One region of the Litorilinea aerophila genome, then DNA from elsewhere that is predicted to be linked to it. Evidence: riboswitches for the same ligand, from Rfam matches in the RefSeq annotation. Region 1 holds a riboswitch; the other holds the start of a gene.

Region 1 (10,023 bases):
CTTGTGCCCCTGGCGACAGCACTTGCCTCCAGCCTGGGCAGCTGTTACACTGCCTGTACAACGAAAACCGCGCGAGGAGAACCGCGCGCGGTCGGTTCGTCCATGGGGCAGGCTGCCTGGCGACGAGGCCATCGGCACCCATGGAACGGCTGTGTATCACGGGCTGTCCGTTACAGGCGCTGCCTGTGGGACCACCCTCTGTACAAACAACTGAGGTGGCAACATGATCATAGGGCTTCCCAAAGAAGTGAAGGATGGTGAAAACCGCGTCGGCCTGACGCCCGGCGCGGTTAAGGCGTTGACCCGGCGTTCCCATCGAGTCCTGGTGGAAGCGGGTGCCGGCGAAGGCAGCTTCCTGACCGACGAGGAGTACCGGGCCGCCGGCGCCGACATCGTACCCCATGCCGCCGATGCCTGGGCCGCCGAGTTGGTGGTCAAGGTCAAAGAGCCGCTGCCCAGCGAATACCAGTATCTGCGCCCGGGCCAGATCCTCTTTACCTACCTCCACCTGGCGGCCAACCGGGAGCTGACCCAGGCCCTGCTGGACAGCGGCATCACCGCCATCGCCTACGAGACGGTCCAGACGGAAGATGGCAAGTTGCCCCTGCTCATGCCCATGAGCGAAGTGGCCGGACGCATGGCCACCCAGGTGGGCGCCACCTACCTGGAGAAGCACAACGGCGGACGGGGCATCCTGCTGGGGGGCGTTCCCGGCGTGGCGCCGGCCAGCGTGGTCATCCTGGGCGGCGGCACAGTGGGCACCAACGCAGCCAAGGTGGCCCTGGGCATGGGCGCCCAGGTCACCGTGTTGGACATTCACCACGAGCGGCTCCAATACCTGGACGACGTCTTCCACGGCCGGCTGCAGACCCGGGCCAGCAACGAATACAACATCGAACAGGCCGTCTTCACCGCCGACCTGGTCATCGGCGCGGTCCTGATTCCGGGCGGACGGGCCCCCTGGCTGGTCACCCGCAAGATGCTGGCCCACATGCGCAAGGGCGCAGTCATCGTGGATGTCGCGGTGGACCAGGGCGGCTGTATCGAGACCAGCCGGCCCACCACCCACAGCAACCCCACCTTCGTGGTGGACGACATCGTCCACTATTGCGTGGCCAACATGCCTGGTGCCGTGCCTCGGACCAGCACCTTTGCCCTGGTCAACCAGACCATGTCCTACACCCTGAATCTGGCCAACCAGGGGCTGGACGCAGTACGGACCAGCCAGGCCCTGCTCCATGGGCTGAACACCCATCGAGGCCACCTGACCCACAAAGCAGTGGCCGAGACATTTGGCCTGCCCTACACCGATCCATTACAATCGTTGCAAACCTGAATTCAGCCCATTTGCGTCTGGAGTCTTGAGTGCATGGCAAAACTAAACACAGCGCCCCTGAGTGGCATGCGGGATTTTCTCCCGCAGGACGTCTTGCGGCGCAACTACGTGATCCAGGTGATTGAGCGGGTCTACCAGAGCTACGGCTTCGAGCCCCTGGAAACGCCGGCCATGGAGCGGCTCTCCACCCTTCTGGGGAAGTACGGCGAAGAAGGGGACAAGCTGATCTTCCGGGTCCTGAAGCGGGGCGAGAAGCTGGAACAGGCCCTGCGGGATCACCCCACCGAAGACAGCATCAGCGACGCCGGCCTCCGCTACGACCTGACGGTGCCCCTGGCCCGGATCGTGGCCCAGTATCGCAACGAGCTGCCCCGGGTCTTCAAGCGCTACCAGATCCAGCCCGTCTATCGGGCGGACCGGCCCGCCAAGGGGCGCTACCGGGAATTTTATCAGTGCGACGTGGATATCGTGGGCTCCCGCAGCCAGACCGTGGAGGCCGAGGTGCTGGCCGCCGGGGCACAGGTTCTCCAGGAGCTGGGCTTTGGACCGGCCCACCCCTTTTCCATACGCCTCAACCATCGGGGCATCCTGCGGGGCCTGATGGAGGTAGCCGGCGTTCCCCCGGATCTGGAGGACGCGGCGCTGGTGGCCATCGACAAGCTGGACAAGATTGGCCTGGATGGCGTCCGGGAAGAGCTGGCCCAACGGGGGATCGCCCGGGAGGCCGTGGCCGCCCTCCTGCAGACCATGGCCAACGTCCCCGACACGGTGGAGGAGACCCTCCGCTGGCTTGAGCAGATCCTGGCCGATTCCGAAGCCGGCCGCCAGGGCGTGGCCGAGCTGAGCAACGTGGTGGCCTACGCGCAACATGGCCCCGCCGCGGATCACCTGCGGGTGGATCCCTACCTGGCCCGGGGCCTCAGCTACTACACGGGCACCATCTTCGAGGTGGAGTTTGCCGGCTTCAGCAGCTCCGGGGGCGGCGGCGGCCGCTACGACAACCTCATCGGCATGTTCAGCGGCCAGGAGATCCCGGCCTGCGGCTTCAGCCTGGGGCTGGAGCGCATCATCCTCCTGATGGAGGAGCAGAACATGTTCCCGGCCCACATCAGCGGCCAGCCCCAGGTCCTGGTCACCCAGTTCGACGAAAGCACCGTGGGCGACAGCCTGGCCCTGGCCCAACGCCTGCGGGCCGCGGGGCTGCGGGTGGACCTCTACCCGGACACGGACCGCTACGGCAAGCAATTCAAATATGCCGACGACCGGCACATCCGTTTTGCCCTGTTGCTCAGCCCCCGGGAGCTGGCCGAGGGTGTGGTGGCCGTCAAGGACCTGGTCACCGGTGACCAGGTGGACGTGGCCGAGGCCGACCTGCCCGCCTATCTGCAGGAGCAACTGGCCCTGGTGGCCGCTTAACCGGGTCTCGAATTTGACAGCCCGGATGCCGGCTGCTATATTGGCCCGCAATAATTCCATACCAAGCGTGGCTCTTATCCAGAGAGGTGGAGGGACCGGCCCTGTGAAACCTCGGCAACCTGGCGTACCTCAGCGACGACGCTGATCGGCCAAGGTGCCAAGTCCGGCAGAGTTATCTGGAAGATGAGAGACGTCTGTCAAGATCAATGCAAGCTCTTGCCCTCTCATCGATAGTAGCCGATGAGAGGGTTTTTCTTTGAGTCTGCCGCAGCCCGGCAGGGGATCCATAGATCACCCGGTGTCGCAGGTCACGCACCCTTGCGTGACAGAGAAGTAAGGTCTGACTCTAATGCACAAAGGTCAAATGAGGACGCTGACCCACGCAGATGAACGCTGATTCGGGTGATTCTCTCCTGCGTTTCTTTGCGCCTTTGTGCCTTTGCGTTTAAAAATGCCCTCTTTGCAGGGAAGTCATGCGTGGCACTTCACAAGACAATCGGTATGACGGTACGAAAGCAACGGTACGAGAGCACTCACTGAAGGAGTCGACGCGATGATCGTCATGAAGTTTGGCGGCACATCGGTGGGCAGCGTCGAGGCGTTTGCCCAGGTGGCCAACATCGTCGCCGCCCAGGTCGAAGAGCAGGCCCGCACGCCTCGCCCCGGCGTGGTGGTGGTCACCAGCGCCATGAGCGGCGTCACCAACGCCCTGATCGAGGCAGCCCGGCGGGCTGCGCAGGGAGACGAGCAGTACTTCCGGGAGGTGGAGGACAGCCTGCGGGTGAAACACCAGTTCGTCGCCGGCCAGCTCATCGAAGATGGCACCGAGCGGGCCCGGCTGGGCGCCCTCTTCGACCAGCGCCTCCAGGAGTTCAACCGGCTCTGCAGCAGCATTGCCGTCCTGGGGGAGCTGACCAAACGGGGCCTGGACGTGGTGAGCGGCCTGGGCGAACGGCTCAGCGCCCCCCTGCTGGCTGCGGTGCTCCGGGCCCGGGGCCTCAAGGCCGAATACGTGGACGCGGGGGAGCTCATCGTCACCGACAACGTCCACGGCGGCGCCTCGCCCCTCATGGAGCTGACCACCCAGCGCTGTCGCAGCCGCCTGCAGCCCCTGGTGGACCACGGCATCGTGCCGGTGATCACCGGCTTCATCGGCGCCACGGTGGAAGGCATCCCCACCACCCTGGGCCGGGGCGGCTCGGACTACTCCGCTGCCATCATCGGCGCGGCCCTGGGCGTGGACGAGATCCAGATCTGGACTGACGTCAACGGGGTGATGACGGCCGATCCTCGCATCGTCCCCAACGCGCGCAGCCTGAACCAGCTCAGCTATGAAGAAGTGGCGGAGCTGGCCTACTACGGCGCCAAGGTACTCCACCCCAAGACGGTCACGCCAGCGGTGGAGCAGAAGATCCCGCTGCGGGTGCTCAACACCTTCCAGCCCGAGCACCCCGGCACCCGCATCCTGGAACGCAGCGACAGCGAGACCCTGGGCACGGTCAAAGCCATCACCGCCATCCGCGGCCTGAACCTCATCACCGTGGCCGGTCGGGGCATGATCGGCGTGCCGGGCATCGCGGCGCGGACCTTCAACAGCGTGGCCCGGGTGGGCGCCAACGTCCTCATGATCAGCCAGAGCAGCAGCGAGCAGAGCATCTGTTTCGTGGTGCCCGAATCCGCCGCGGCCACCGTGGTGGAAGCCCTGAAGGAAGAGTTCAAGGCCGAACTGGAACGCCGCTACATTGACCGCATCTTCGACCACCCGGATATCGCCATCGTGGCTGTAGTAGGCAGTGGCATGCGGGGAACGCCCGGCCTGGCAGCAGGCATCTTCAACGCCGTGGGCCGGGAGCAGATCAACGTCATCGCCATCGCCCAGGGCTCCAGCGAGGCCAATGTGAGCCTGGTGGTGGAAGCCCGGGATACTGCGGCGGCCGTCAGCGCCATCCACGAGATCTTCGAGCTGGATAAACCCACCGGCGAACGCAGCTACAACCGCTCGCCAGTGCTGGGGAAAATGGCTGCTGGGACGCCCTGACCCCCTGCCAAACCGACAGCCAGACGGAGATGTCCCAGCGCTATTTTTTCGATGGTTGAGTTATTGGCCGTCTTATAATAAAATTTGATAGAATAAAGGGGGAGCCAGGCCTGGTCTTGTGCTCCCCTTTTTCCCGAGAGCCCGGCCCCTGAATGGACAGGGAGCGGACGGGCAGAGCAGCCGGCCATAGATTCGAGGCTTGCATGCGAGTACTACATGTCATTCTGTTTGGTGTTGGAGGCGTGGGGCGCGCGCTGGTCCGCCAGATGGTGGAACACCGAAGCCTGCATGCCCTGCGCTACGGCCTGACCCTGCCCATCGTCGCCCTCTGCGACCGGGACGGCGCGGTGGTGGATGAAACGGGCATCGACGACGAAGCGCTTCTCCAGCTTGTGGACTTCAAGGCCCAGGGTGGGCGGCTGGCCAATCACCCCCTGGGCGGCCCCCAAGGCGACCCGGCCGGCATCGTCGACATCGCCGGCCGAGACGGCACCGTGGTGGTAGATTGCACGGCCAGCGAAGCCACCGTCCCCGCACTCCTTCTCGCCCTGGAGCGTGGTTACAAAATTGTACTGGCCAACAAAAAACCGCTGACCGTCGACCAGGAGGTGTACGACCGGCTGGCCGCGGCCGGTGCCACTGCTGGCGAAGAAGGTGGCCCCGCCCATCCCCTCACCCATCACCTGGGGATGAGCCGGTGGGAAACCACCGTGGGCGCGGGCCTGCCGGTCATTGCCACCCTCAACCGCCTGGTGGCCAGCGGCGACGAGGTCAGCCGGATTGCCGGCACCTTCAGCGGCACCCTGGGCTACGTGATGACCGGCCTCCAGGAAGGCCGCCGCTTCAGCGAAATTGTGCGGGAAGCCCATCGCCTGGGCTATACCGAGCCGGATCCCCGGGATGACCTGGGGGGCATCGATGTGGCCCGCAAAGCGCTGATCCTGGCCCGGGGCCTGGGCTGGCGGCTAGACCTGGCCGATGTACAGGTCACCGGGCTCTATCCGCCAGAGATGGATAGCCTGTCGGTCCAGGAATTTTTGGATGCCCTGCCCCAGCTGGATGAGACATTCCAGCGCCAGGTGGCCGAGGCCGCCGCCCAGGGGCAGGTTCTGCGCTACGCGGCCACTGTGGAAGGGCAACAATGCCGGGTGGGGCCGACCCTGGTCTCCGCCGACAGCCCCCTGGGCAGGCTGCGGGGAACCGACAATTTGGTTGAATTCCACACCCGTTGGTATCATCCCAACCCACTGGTGATCCAGGGGCGAGGCGCTGGTGTGGACGCGACGGCGGCCGGTGTCCTGAGCGATATCGTGGAACTGGCCTTTACAGGCTAAAAGGACAGACGGGCCCCAAGGAAATGCAACACGATACCGGAAAAACAGAGAACCGGAGAACCGGAGAGATAGACCGATGAGTGTGCCGAAGATCAAGGTGGGCGTGCTGGGCGCCACAGGAGCCGTGGGGCAGCGGTTTGTGCAAATGCTGCAGGGGCATCCCTGGTTCGAAATCACGGCCCTTTGCGCTTCCGAGCGGAACGCCGGCAAGCCCTATGGAGAAGCCTGCCGCTGGAACCTGCGGGGAGACATGCCAGCGCACCTGCGGGATGTGATCCTGCAAGAATGTGCGCCTGGGATCGACTGCCAGTTGGTCTTCAGCGCCCTGCCCTCGGAGACGGCGGGGGAGATCGAGGAGGCCTTTGCCGCCGCGGGCTACGGCGTCTGCAGCAACGCCCGCAACCACCGCTACGACCCGGATGTCCCGCTCCTCATTCCCGAAGTCAACCCCGAGCATCTGGCCCTGTTGGAAGTCCAGCGCCGAAACCGGGGGTGGAGTGGATTCATTGTCACCAACCCCAACTGCAGCACCACCCACCTGGTCAGCGCCCTCCATCCCCTGCACCTGCGCTTTGGCGTGAAGAAAGTCTTTGTCGTCACCATGCAGGCCATCAGCGGCGCCGGCTACCCCGGCGTGAGCAGCATGGACATCCTGGACAACATCGTCCCGTACATCGGCGGCGAAGAGGAGAAGATGGAGGAAAAGGAGCCCCACAAGCTCCTGGGGACCCTGGAAGGTGACCGCATTCGCCCGGCAGAGCTGACCATCAGCGCCCACTGCAACCGGGTTCCTGTGCGGAATGGACATTTGGAAGCCGTCAGCGTAGAATTCGAAGAGGCGCCGACCATGGAGGCCATCCTGGAGGCGTGGGAATCCTACAGGCCGCTGGCCCAGCAGTTACGCCTGCCCAGCGCGCCCCAGCCGGCCATTCTCTACAACCCGGCCCAGGATCGCCCCCAGCCTCGCCTGGATCGCCTGGCTGGCACCGTGCCCGGCATGGCCACTGTGGTGGGCCGGCTGCGCCCGGATCCCCTGTTCCACGCCAAGTTTCTGGTCCTGGGGCACAACACCATCCGGGGAGCCGCCGGCGGCAGCCTGCTCAATGCCGAACTTATCGTCGCGCAGGGCTACCTGGGGCCCGAAGGGGCGGCGTTAGCCCAGTCGCTCCAGGTGGCATAACGCATTTTCATCATATCAGGTTGGGGAGGAGATGACATCACAGGCAGCATCCCATTAGCCCCCTTCCCCGTCGTGGGAAGGGAAATGACTCTTCTCTCCTCACGCCCACAAAACGCAGGAAAGGGGGCTGGGGGTGAGGGGTAGATGAGCCAAGCGTTCAGTGATTGGAAATAGGGGGACAATGTGAATACGGTGTCAACCACGAGGATTCATCCGACCATGGAAGGGGAGACCGAATTGCGGAACTTTGGGCGAGCCAGCCTCTATGACTATTTTGGCGACCTGGTTATCTACCGCAATCTGGAACCGGTGGATGCTCGACTGCCCGGCCTGCGCTCGGCCGCCTACAGGATGGACCTGACCAGTGACCGCATTCCCCGCAAACTGGACCGGGAATACGCCAAAGCCGCCGTCTGGTTTGTGGAAGAGGCCCAACGGCTGCGCAAAGTCTCCGCGGCAATCCGGGAGATCCTGTTTGTGGGGGACACCCGGCTCAACGACGGCCAGGCCTATCTCAACATGAAGCGGCTGGGCCAGTGGGAAGGCAGTTGCTTCATCGGCGCGGAACGGCCCGATGAAGAATCCGTGGTTGACATCGACGAGGACGAGCGCATCTACGTGGCCAATCGCTGGGCCTCCCTGGGAGATTGGGTGCGGTGGCTGGTGGAGGAAGGAAACTTTCACCTGGACGAGCGCACCGTTATGGTGGTGGACATCGACAAGACCGCCCTGGGCGCCAAAGGCCGCAACGACGCAGTCATCAACAAAGCCCGGCTGGAGGGCATCTATCGCACCATGGATGCCGTCCTGGGCGAGGACTTCGACCAGGAGGCCTTTGAACGGCAGTACAGCGAGCTCAACCGCTCCCGCTACCACTTCCTGACGGAGGACAACCAGGACTATTTGGCCTACATCTGCCTGGTGCTGAACTCAGGGCTCATCGGCTACACCGAGATGATGGAAGAGATCCAAAAGGGCAGCCTGGACAACTTCGAGCAGTTCCTCCGCTGGGTGGACAGCCGCATGATGATCCGCCCCTCCAGCGGCGAGAACGTGCGCCAGGTCCACGAAGCGGTGATTGCCAGCGTACGCAACGGCGACCCCACGCCCTTCAAGCGCTTCCGCCGGCAGGAGTTCATCTGCACCGTCAACCACATGGGCCATCTGTCCGATGACAGCCCGGTGGATCAGCTCCTGAGCCAGGAGATCACCCTGACCAACGAGATTTGCGAACTGTCCAGCTGGCTGGCCGAACGGGGCTGCCTGCTCCTTTGCCTCAGCGACAAGCCGGACGAAGCATCCATGCCGGATCGGCACGACTCGGCAGAGCTGCCGCCCGTCCACAAGGCCCAGACCCACCGGGTGGGCACCTCCATCCAGTCGGTGTTGGACAGCCTGAGTTGAACAGGCGTGGCGCCCCTGGCAGGAGGCTGCCCGGGGCTGGGACAAGGGTCATCCTCACCCGGGAACCGGCCATCGGGTCTCGGCCACGGATCCCGGCGGTCCCCTGGCAGCGAGGCACCTCCCCAGAGAGAAACGGAAGCGGGCGCTGGAGCGCCCGCTTTCTTGACCTGGTTCCCCAGTGGGGAACGCATGTTACGGAAATAGATGCAGGAGTGCACTAAAGTCAGACCCAGACAACAAACAGATTCAAGCCGGGCACCATCTGCCCTGTGGAGTGCGTTTCAACGCACTTAGGGTGTGCCAGCCGATGATTTCAATCATCGGCCCAAGGCCGGCCACGGTTTCATGCAGATTCATGCAGAGCTACCACGCAACGGTGAACTTGAAGAAACTCTGTATCATCTGTGGCTGAAAATCTGTAAACTCTGTGGATTGCGACGAATCTACTTGGTTCGATTTGGAAAGGACCCATGGCGCCAGAAAAGAAAACGCCGCCACGAGACAAGCGAAATAACCGGACAGGCAACAGCGGCGGACAAGATCCCAAAGGGCCGGGCAATGGCAGCTTCCTGAGCCGGAGCTGGTTCTGGCTCGTCCTGGCCGTCTTGATCCTCTTCGGCTCCCGCTTCTTCCTGGGCCGCCCCACGGACACCTCCAACATGATCGGCCTCAACGAGGTGGCCCAGCACGTGCAGAACGGCGACGTGAACCGCATCGAAGTGCAGGGCGACCTGGTCACGGTGGTGTTGCGGGACGGCACCCCCCTGCGCAGCCGCAAGGAGACGGATCAAAGCCTGCTGGAGACATTGAAGACCCTGGGCGTGACCGAAGAGCAGCTTCAGGAGCTGCCCATCGACGTGGAGAGCGCGCCCAACAACGCGGCCATCTTCAACTGGCTGATCATGCTCCTGCCCATGATCCTGATCTTCGGCTTCTTCCTCTTCATCATGCGCCAGGCCGGGGGCGGCGGCCAGAACCGGGCCATGCAATTCGGCCGCAGCCGGGCGCGCAAGCTGGACAACGCCGATCGCCCGTCGGTGACCTTCGCCGACGTGGCCGGCTCCGACGAGGCCAAGCAGGAGCTCCAGGAAGTGGTGGAGTTCCTCAAGGAACCCCAGAAGTTTGCTGCCCTGGGCGCACGCATCCCCAAGGGCGTGCTCATGGTGGGCGCGCCCGGCACGGGCAAGACCCTGCTGGCCAAGGCGGTGGCCGGCGAAGCCGGCGTGCCCTTCTTCAGCAGCTCCGGCTCCGAGTTCGTGGAGATGTTCGTGGGCGTGGGCGCCAGCCGGGTGCGGGACCTCTTCGAGCAGGCCAA
Region 2 (10,023 bases), on a different contig from region 1:
GAAGCAGGTGGACGTTGGGCTGTGCTACCATCCGGTGGCCGGGCATTCCCGAGCCGGCCATGCTCCGCCGTCCACTTGTATCTGGATTCCACAGGAGGTTTGTATGGCACAGAACGAAGCCCGTTTCGTCCGCGTGGCAACGCTGCAGGAGCTGCAGTCCCGGGGCTACATGACCGTGCAGCTCAACGGCAACACCGTGGCCCTCTTCTACCATCAAGATCGGGTGTACGCGGTGGACAACCGTTGTCCCCACATGGGTTTTCCGCTGGATCGGGGCACCGTGCGGGATGGCATCCTGACCTGCCACTGGCACCATGCCCGCTTCGACCTGGCCAGCGGCGGCACCTTCGACCAGTGGGCCGACGATGTGCGTAAGTTCCCGGTGGAAGTGCGGGATGGCGCCATCTGGGTGGACGTGGCCCCCCACATGGACGTGGTGGCCCATCAACAGGAGCGCCTGCGGGTCGGCCTGGAACGCAACATCTCCCTGGTGATCGGCAAGGCGGTCCTGACCCTGCTGGAAGAGGGCCGTTCCCCGGTAGAACCGTTTCGGACCGGGCTGGAATTCGGCGCCCGATACCGGGAGATGGGCTGGGGGCAGGGGTTGACCATGCTCGTCTGTTTCATGAACCTGCTGCCCGTGCTGGAGACCGAAGATCGCCCCCGGGCCCTGTTCCACGGGCTCGCGGCGGTGGCCCAGGACACCGCTGGCCACGCGCCCCGCTTCACCGTCCCCCCCCTGCCCGACGACAACGCCGATCTGGCCACCCTCAAACGCTGGTTCCGCCAGTTCATCGAAGTGCGGGATGCCGAGGGGGCAGAGCGGTGCATCGTCTCGGCCGTGCGCGCCGGCGCCGACCACCGCCAGATGGCGGACATGCTCTTCGCCGCGGTGACGGACCACCGCTACATCAGCACCGGGCACCCGGCCGATTTCACCAACAAGGCGCTGGAAGCCCTGGACCTGGCGGGCTGGGAACTGGCGGAGCCGGTCCTGACCAGCCTGGTACGCGGCTATGCCGACGCCAGCCGCATGGAGGAATCCAACGCCTGGCGCTACCCCATCGACCTGGTGCAGATCCTGGAACACAGCTTCGACCACCTGCCCGAGGCCCTGGAGGTGGGGCAGGTGCGCCGGCAAAATGGGCGCATGGCGCTGCCCACCCGGGACGAGCTGGTGGCCGTGCTCCTGGACGACGATCCCCAGGCCAGTGCCGACGCCCTGCTGGACGCCCTGCGCCGGGGCATGGCGCCCGATGCGCTGGCCGGCGTGGTGACCTATGCCGCCGCCCTGCGCATCGCCCGCTTCCACACCAGCAACGAGTTCGGCGACTGGGACACCGCGCTCCACACCTTCACCTTTGCCAACGCCATCCAACAGGGGTTGCGGCGTGCTCCTTCGCCGGAGCTGGCCCGGGGTATCTTCGACGCGGCCATGAGCGTCTACCTGGACCGCTTCCTGAACATCCCGCCGGCCCGCATCCCCGCCCTCAATGGGCAGAGGCCGACACAGCCACCAGCCCTGTCGGAGCTGACCGCCCTGTTGGATCGACAGCAGCAGGTAAACCAGGCGGCCCAGTGGGTGGCCGAGTATCTTGCCAGCGGTGGGTCGTTGCCCCCCCTGTTGGCCCAGATGGGTCGCCTGCTGCTGCGAGAAGATCGGGACTTCCACACCATCCAGACCATGGAAGCGGCTTTCCGCCAGGTCTCCCAGACGGACGACCCCACCCTCCAGGGCCACTTCCTCATCGCGGCCATTCGCTACCTGGCGGCCCATTCGCCCACGGTCCGTTCCCAGGGCCAGACCTATCAGATTGCCTACCGGCTGCACAAGGGGGAACGCATCTTCGAAGAAGCCTGACGCCCGGCCCTGGCCCCTACGCCTCCAGCGGCTCCGGCCCGCCCATCCCTCCAGGGCGGTGCCGGGGCCGCTGCCACGTCTTCACCCCAGATTCATCCCTCCCAAAGATCCGATAAGTTTGACCACCGGACAAACGACGTAAGAGCTCGAACATCCGATCCAGCCCCTTTGTCCGGGCACCGGTCGGTCGCCTGCCCGATGCGCCCCCAGGTCTGGGTGTGGTAGGGTACTGGCTGAAGTCCAAAGGTTCGAGAAAATTTTGAAAAGATAGTGACAGGTTACACCCCCTGAGAGCCGTTGTAATATCTATGTGAAGCTATGAAACGGGCAGTCTCTGCAGGGGATAGGGATTCGATGTCTGGGATGCTGTTTCGAACAAAGGTGAAGCGGTATCCCGGCTGGTGGAAGTGCAACACACCCCAATTCCTCCGAGGGGGCCTCTGTCCTCCTGGCGGCGATTCCATCGACCCGGCAACGGGTTGTTTTTATATCCGGGCTTTGGGAATCCGCCATGGAAATGTCTGGTTCGCAGACCATACACCTGGCAAGGCATGAAGAAGAGGAGTAGACCATTGGGGACAAGTAAACGGCTGGAAGCGCAGGCGGAAGCGTTGATGACACCCACCCTGGCCCGGCCAGGCGGGATGATTGGCATCCTCCTGCTCCTGGCGGGGCTTCTGTTTGGGACGCCGGCCACGACGGCCGTGGCTGCCCCAGCCACGCCCCCGCCCCAGCAGGAGCCGAACCGTCTGATCGTGAAATTCCGGCCTGGTGCGGACGGCCCCACCATCGGCCAGTCCCCGGGCGTGGTAGAACGGGTGGAGCCGCTGGCCGGGGTAGGGGCGCAGCTGGTGCAGACGGCGCCCGGCCGCCTGGAGGAAGTCTACGCCAGCCTGGCCAACGACCCGGATGTCCTCTATGTCTATCCCGATTACGTGATCCAGCCCGCCAGCCTGCCCAACGATCCTGACTTCAGCCAGGCCCAGTGGGGCCCCCAACAGATTCAGGCGCCGGCAGCCTGGGATTACAGCACCGGCGAAGGGGTGGTGATCGCGGTGGTGGACTCGGGCGTGGACCCCGGCCACCCGGACCTGCGCGATCGGCTGCTGCCCGGCTACAACATCTACGACGATAATACCGACACATCCGACCGCTGTGGCCATGGCACCCACGTGGCGGGCATTGCCGCGGCCACCGCCAACAACGGCATCGGCATCGCCGGCATCGCCCCCAACGCCCAGATCCTGCCGGTGAAAGTGCTCAACGACGTCTGCATGGGCAGTTACAGCCGCCTGATCCGGGGCATCATCTACGCGGTGGACCACGGCGCCCGGATTATCGTCATCACCTCGGGCGGCACAGGGGAGAGCCCGCCCCTCCAGGACGCGCTGGTCTACGCCCGCAATCAGGGGGCGCTGGTGGTGGCGGCTGCCGGCAACTACAACACCGACGAGCCCTTCTATCCGGGCAGCTACCCAGAGGCCCTCACCGTGGCCGGCACAGCCCAGGAGGACAGCCGATATGGCTATTCCAACTTCGGCCAGCAGATTGACCTCTCCGCGCCGGCTGTGAACATCTACAGCACCTTCTGGCGCAGCAACAGCGGCTCTACCTACAGCTATCTCACCGGGACTTCCATGGCCGCGCCCCACGTGGCCGGCGTGGCTGCGCTGGTGTGGGCCCTCAACCCGGCCTTGAGCGCCGAGGCCGTGGAGGCGATCCTGACCCAAAATGCTGACGACCTGGGGCCGACAGGCTGGGATGTCTACTACGGCCACGGGCGGGTCAACGCCCTGCGCGCCGTCCAGGCGACCAGCCCCCGGCCGCTCCACGTGGCGGACCTCCAGGGCACCGTGACAGCCGGAAGCGATCAATGGTCGGCCCAGGTTGCCGTCACCGTCCACGACGCCCTGGGCTACCCGGTCCGCGACGTGGCCGTCAACGCCGAATGGAGCGCCGGCACCATCGCCACCAGCCAGTGCCGCACCGACGGCCAGGGCCAGTGCACTGTGACCAGCGGCGCCCTCCCCGGCGACCTGTACCAGGTTACCCTCACGGTGACGGGGCTTCGTTCACCCGATGGGTTCCAGGAGAACAACCGGGAGGCCACCCTGAGGGACAATCCCGGGGAGGATCGGCTGACCCTGGCGTCGCCGTTCCCCAACCCGGCAACCCTGCTCCATGTGGGCGGCCTCCAAATTCGCTACCAGAAGCACTACACTCACTGGGCTGCGACCGCACGGGTAACAGTCTACGACGGCACGGAAACCCCCGTGGCCGACGTCACGGTGGAGGCCCAGTGGCAGGGGGATGACATCCAGACGAGCTCCTGCGTAACCGACAGCCAGGGGCAGTGCACCCTCCAGAGCGCGGCGTACCCCTGGGACGCCGCGCCCCTGGAGCTGACCGTGACCGACCTGCGCCGGGATGGCTATCAGTTCGATCCAGGTGCGGCCCACGACCTGACCGCCACCAGTGGGCTGATGCCCGCCGTCACCCGCCTCCAGGCATACGACGCCGTTCCCCAGGAAGACGGGGTGATCATCCACTGGCGGGTGGTCCAGCCGGCGGATGTGGTCGACTTTCACGCCTACCGGTCCCACAGCGCCCAGTTCGACACCGCCCAGCCCGTTCCGGTGGCGCTGTTGGCCACCGACGCCGCGAGTGAGAGCCTCTACAGCATGGTCGACCAGACCGTGGAGCCCGGGAACACATACTATTACTGGCTGGTAGAGATTGGCGAGCAGGGGGAAGGGGCGGCCATTGGGCCGGTGGCGGTGAACGTGCCGGGCTACGCCATCTTCCTGCCCGTTGTCCGCCGCTAGGGAAAGCGGGCGAGACCCCGGCATCCTCGTCCGTCTGGGAGGCCGGACCGGTGAGGTGGTGGGTAGTCTGGAGTACGCAGGTCACGCATTCCTGGGTGACAGGGATGCACCCAACAGGGACGGCGCTCCCCGGCACGCCTAATCGTGGGTTCGCTCCAGGATGAAGACCGCCGTGGTGGCCAGCAGGTTCTTGTACTTGCGCACATGGATGCGCCTGCCCCGGGCCAGGTAGGCCTGGGTGGTGATGCGGATGCCGATCTGCCGACAGAAGCGGGCGAAGTCGGTGATGGTGAAGGCCTGCCAGCGGGGCACTTCGTACCATTTTTGGGGCAGGTCCGGCGCCTGGGGCATGCAGCCGGTCAGAAGCAGGTGAAGGCGGCAACGCCAGTAGCCCCAGTTGGGGAAGCTGACGATGGCGTGGGAGCCCACCCGCAGCATCTCCTGCAGGATCATGGATGGATTGTCCAGGAAGGGCAGCGTCTGACTGAGGATGACGTAGTCGAAGCTGGCGTCCGGGTAGTCGGCCAGCCCCTCCTGGAGGTTGCCCTGGCGCACGCTGAGCCCCCGGCGCACACAGGCCAGTACCCCCTCTTCGCTCAACTCGATGCCCCGCCCCCGCACCTCCTTTTGGCGCACCAGGTAGGCGAGCAGCTCCCCGTCGCCACAGCCCAGGTCCAACACCCGGCTACGGGGGGGCACCAGGCTGGCAATGACTTCCAGATCCGGCCGCAGCCGGGTTTCTGCCTCGATGGGCTCTGACACAGTCAACTGGCTCACCGGGTCACTCCCACCGCTGGCTGGCCGGACGGAGCCGCCGGCGCGGCGGCGACAGCGCTGCCTTCATCGGGCGGTGCAACCTGCTCCTCCCGCACCAGCCGATCCAGGAAGCTGTGGATCAGGCGGGTCATGGTCTCCACTTCCAGCAGGAAGGCGTCGTGCCCCCAGGAACTCTGGAGATCCACGTAGGTCACATCGGCGCCCACCGCGGTCAGGGCAGAGACCAGTTGCTTGCTGTGATAGCTGGGGTAGAGCCAGTCGCTGGTAAAGCTGATGACCAGATACTTGAGGTGAGCCGAATTGGCAAAGCTGGCGGCCAGGGACCCGGTGGGCTTGCTCAGGTCGAAATAGTCCATGGCCTTGGTGATGTAGAGATAGCTGTTGGCGTCGAAGCGGCGGGTGAAGTTGTTGCCGTTGTACTTGAGATAGCTCTCCACCTCGAACTCGGTCTGAAACTCGTAGCCGTAGCGCTCCAACCCCTGGAGCCGCCGGCCGAATTTCTTCTGCATGGACTCTTCGCTCAGGTAGGTGATGTGGCCCACCATGCGCGCCACGGCCAGGCCCGCGTCCGGCTTCTTGCCGCTCTCATAGTAGTTGCCGTTGTTCCAGTTGGGGTCGGCGTAGATGGCCTGGCGCCCCACCTCGCTGAAGGCGATCTGCATGGGGCTGTGGTGGGCCGTGGTGGCCAGGGCGATGGCGGCCTTCAGGCGGGTGGGGTGGTGGGCGGCCCATTCCAGGACCTGCATGCCGCCCATGGAGCCCCCGGCCACGCAGAGGAGCTGGTCGATGCCCAGGTGGTCGATCAACCGGACCTGGGCCCGCACCATATCGCCGATGGTCACCACCGGGAAGTTCAGGCCGTAGGGCTTGCCCGTGGCCGGGTTGATGCTGGCCGGACCGGTGGAGCCGTAGCAACTGCCGATGACGTTGCTACAGATCACGAAAAAGCGGTTGGTGTCGAACGCCTTGCCCGGGCCGATGCAGTCATCCCACCAGCCGGGCTTGGGATCATCCGGCGAATGGTAGCCGGCCGCGTGGGCGCTACCGCTAAGCGCGTGGACGATGAGGATGGCATTGGAGCGGTCGGCGTTGAGGCGGCCATACGTCTCATAGGCGATGGTCACCGGGCTGAGGGTGGCGCCACTCTCCAACTGGAAGGGCTCATCCTCAGCGAAGGTAAAGGATTGGGGCGTAACAATGCCCACGGAGTTGGCCAGATCGATCTGATTCATAGGTTTGCCTGTCTATCCCTCAGGGGCGAACGTGACAAGGTGACAACGTGATATCGCAGAAGGGAGCCTGTATGCTCTAATCACCTGGTCACCTTGTCACGTTCCCCTTCCATCCCCTGGGGCCGGGTTACTTCGTCGCGGCCGCCAGGGCCTGATCCAGATCCCAAAGGATGTCCTCGATGTCCTCCAGGCCGATGCTCAGGCGCACGAAGTCGGGCGTCACCCCGGCTGCGGCCAGCTCGTCGGGGGAGAGCTGGCTGTGGGTGGTGCTGGCCGGGTGGATGGCCAGGCTCTTGGCGTCGCCCACGTTGGCCAGGTGACTGAAAAGCTTCAAGTTGTCGATGAACTTGCGGCCTGCCTCCACGCCGCCCTTGATGCCAAAGCCCATGACGGCGCCCGCGCCCTTGGGCAGGTACTTCTTGGCCCGCTCGTGGTCGGGGTGGCTGGGCAGGCCGGGGTACATGACCCATGCCACGCTGGGATGGGCTTCCAGGAACTGGGCGACCCGTTGGGCGTTGGCCACGTGGCGCTCCATGCGCAGGCTCAGGGTCTCGATGCCCAGCAGGGTGGTCCAACTGTTGAAGGGGGCCTGGCAGGCGCCCACGTCCCGCAGGATCTGGACCCGGGCCTTGATGATGAAGGGGGGCAGGCCCATCTGGGCCAGGTCGGCGTAGACCAGGCCGTGGTAGCTGGGGTCAGGGGTGGTGAAGTTGTCGAAACGGCCGCTGCTCCAGTCGAAGTTGCCGCCGTCCACAATGATGCCGCCGATGGTGGTGCCGTGGCCGCCCAGGAACTTGGTGGTGCTGTGGACCACGATGTTGGCGCCCCATTCAAAGGGCCGGCAGAGGTAGGGGGTGGCGAAGGTGTTGTCGATCATCACGGGGATGTTGTGGGCCCGGGCCAGCTCGGCCACTTCCTCGAAGGGGAAGACGCTGATGTCCGGGTTGCCCAGGGTTTCGCCGTAGATGATCTTGGTGTTGGGGCGGATGGCCGCCTCGAAGTTCTTGACATCACTGGGATCGACGAAGGTGACTTCGATGCCCAGCCGGGGGAACGTGTAGTTGAACTGGTTGAAGGTTCCCCCGTACAGCCGGCTGCTGCTGACGATGTGGTCGCCGGCACCGCAGAGGGTCATGATGGCCATGGCCTGGGCTGCGTGGCCGCTGCTGGCCGCCAACGCTCCCACACCCCCTTCCAGATCCGCGACGCGCTGCTCCAGCACGTCCGTGGTGGGGTTCATGATGCGGGTGTAGATGTTGCCGAATTCCTTCAGCGCAAAGAGGTTGGCTGCGTGCTCGGTGTCCTTGAACTGATAGCTGGTGGTCTGGTAGATGGGTACCGCCCGGCTACCGGTGGTCGGGTCGGGCTGCTGGCCGGCGTGGAGCTGGCGGGTGGCGAAGCCAAACTTGCGCTCTGTGGTCATGGCGTTCCTTTTCCTCTCTGTTGGGTCGGTTCTGTTAGATCGGTTGGGTGCAATACGGAAACAATACAAGTAACAAACAAGTACAAAATAGAAAACGCCTCTCATGGGTTCGATGAGAGGCGTTGGCCAGATTCTTTCCTATCACGGAAGTTGGATGGCCCTTGGCCGGGCAAGGAACCATCTTGAATCTAGTCTCTCATCTTCCAGAACTCGTCTGCCGGACTTGGCACCCTGGCGCTGGATGTGGCGACGCTGCCACCAACATGCCGGGTTGCCGAGGTTTCATCGGGCCGGTCCCTCCACCTCTCTGGATAAGAGCTGCTGTCTTCAGTTGTCGACAACGGGCTGATAATATACCAGATGGGGATCCTTGTCAAACCGGGGCAGAATGGGGCCCCCAGGATGGACAGTCTGGGAGGACCCTCAGCGCAGGCGGATCTGCTGGCCCGGCTGGAGGATGCTGGACTCGTTCAGGCCGTTCAGGGCCAGAAGCGCCTGCCAGTCCAGGCCATGGCGCAGGGCGATGCTGATGATGGTGTCGCCGGGCTGGATGGTGTAGAGGTACGGCTGCCCCGGAGCGGTGGAGGCTGGAGCACTCTTGGCCGATGCCGTTGCATTGGCGGATGCTGTTGCATTGGCGGATTCAGGGGCGGACGCCGCGGCCACATCTCCCTGGAGCCGGGCCCGCCGGGACGGGATCCGCAGTTCCTGGCCGATCTGGAGGAGGCTTTCTTCGCCCAGGCCGTTGGCCGCGGCCAGCTCCTGCCAGGTGAGGCCCGAGCGGGCCGCAATGCTAAAGAGGGTATCCCCCGCCCGCACGGTGTATGGCCGGGCGTTCTCCAGGTCCAGGCCAGCCAGCAGCTCTGCCGGCGGCGGGGTCGGCGCGGCGGCCGGCGCCCCCGCCTGCCCCTGGCCGGGGAGCTGGAGCACCTGGCCGATCTGCAGCAGGCTGTGCTCGCTGAGGCCGTTGGCCGCGGCCAGCTGTTGCCAGCTCAGGCCAAAGCGGGCTGCAATGCCCACCAGGGTATCCCCCGCCTGAACCCGATAGCTGGAGGCGCTCCCGGCCGTGGGCAGGGTCGCGGCCGGGGCCGCCACAGCCACAGGTGCGCCGCCACCACTACCATCCGCCGAGAAGACAGTCACGAAGATCATCTGGTTGCCGTCGCTGGCCACCCCCACCCCCATCTCCCGCCACCGGGCCGTCAGGATGTTCACCCGGTGGATGTAGTCGTTCATCCACCAGGACATGGCGGCCTGGGGACTACGGCTGGCCACCCAGTTCTCGCTCACCCAGGGATCATCCGAGTAACCGGTGCGCGCCACCCGGTCGTAAGCGTAGGTGCCGTCGGTGCCCCGGTGGCTGTAATTGCGGTTGCGCAGGATGTCGTCCGCGTGGGCCTGGGCGGCCTGGTTGAGCAGGGGATGAACGGTGAGCGTCGTCAAGCCGGCCTCGGCTCGCGCCTGGTTGATGGCCCGGGCAATCTCCTGGGCCGGCGCCGAAAGCTGGGCCAGGGCATCTCCCTCGGCAGCCACAGGCCGCACAAAACCCAGCATGGCAGCCAGGGCCACGAGCAGGATGAAGGTAGGGAGTGCGGGGCGGAAGCGAGGCAATCTGCGGCGTCTGTTCCGACTGTTCATGGTGGGCCATGGTAGCAGAAACGGCCCAAATTGCCAAGTTCGGTTTTCTTTCGGTCCCAAGTCGGACCATTCCCGGTCGGCCAGGTCCGATCAGCCCAGCCGCCAGAGGCCGCCACCCAGGGTCACGGCCAGCAGGCCGGTGTCCACGGGCAGCAATTCCACCACCGGACAGGCCGGCAGGCCCTGCCCCAGGGGTGCCCAGGTGGTGCCGTCGTCGGTCGAGATGAACACGCCCTGGCTGGTGGCGGCCAGCACCGTCCGAGCCGC

What was found. Region 1 has a riboswitch for S-adenosylmethionine ahead of FKZ61_RS13305 (aspartate kinase). Riboswitches for the same ligand answer to the same signal wherever they lie in the genome.
Region 2: it holds a riboswitch for S-adenosylmethionine, as region 1 does, so the genes downstream of both, FKZ61_RS01480 (O-acetylhomoserine aminocarboxypropyltransferase/cysteine synthase family protein) here and FKZ61_RS13305 (aspartate kinase) in region 1, are expected to answer to the same signal.

Annotation. Positions count from the first base shown of each region.
Region 1 is NZ_VIGC02000016.1:14,805-24,827, forward strand. It holds gene ald (alanine dehydrogenase) at 224-1,336, shown strand; gene hisS (histidine--tRNA ligase) at 1,370-2,752, shown strand; SAM riboswitch class I at 2,824-2,942, shown strand; gene FKZ61_RS13305 (aspartate kinase) at 3,306-4,790, shown strand; gene FKZ61_RS13310 (homoserine dehydrogenase) at 4,994-6,124, shown strand; gene asd (aspartate-semialdehyde dehydrogenase) at 6,207-7,304, shown strand; gene FKZ61_RS13320 (hypothetical protein) at 7,524-8,708, shown strand; gene ftsH (ATP-dependent zinc metalloprotease FtsH) at 9,179-10,023, shown strand, end outside.
Region 2 is NZ_VIGC02000002.1:35,907-45,929, forward strand. It holds gene FKZ61_RS01460 (Rieske (2Fe-2S) protein) at 104-1,861, shown strand; gene FKZ61_RS01465 (S8 family serine peptidase) at 2,434-4,686, shown strand; gene metW (methionine biosynthesis protein MetW) at 4,825-5,463, opposite strand; gene metX (homoserine O-acetyltransferase MetX) at 5,460-6,695, opposite strand; gene FKZ61_RS01480 (O-acetylhomoserine aminocarboxypropyltransferase/cysteine synthase family protein) at 6,823-8,118, opposite strand; SAM riboswitch class I at 8,312-8,436, opposite strand; gene FKZ61_RS01485 (LysM peptidoglycan-binding domain-containing protein) at 8,542-9,756, opposite strand; gene FKZ61_RS01490 (beta propeller repeat protein) at 9,847-10,023, opposite strand, start outside.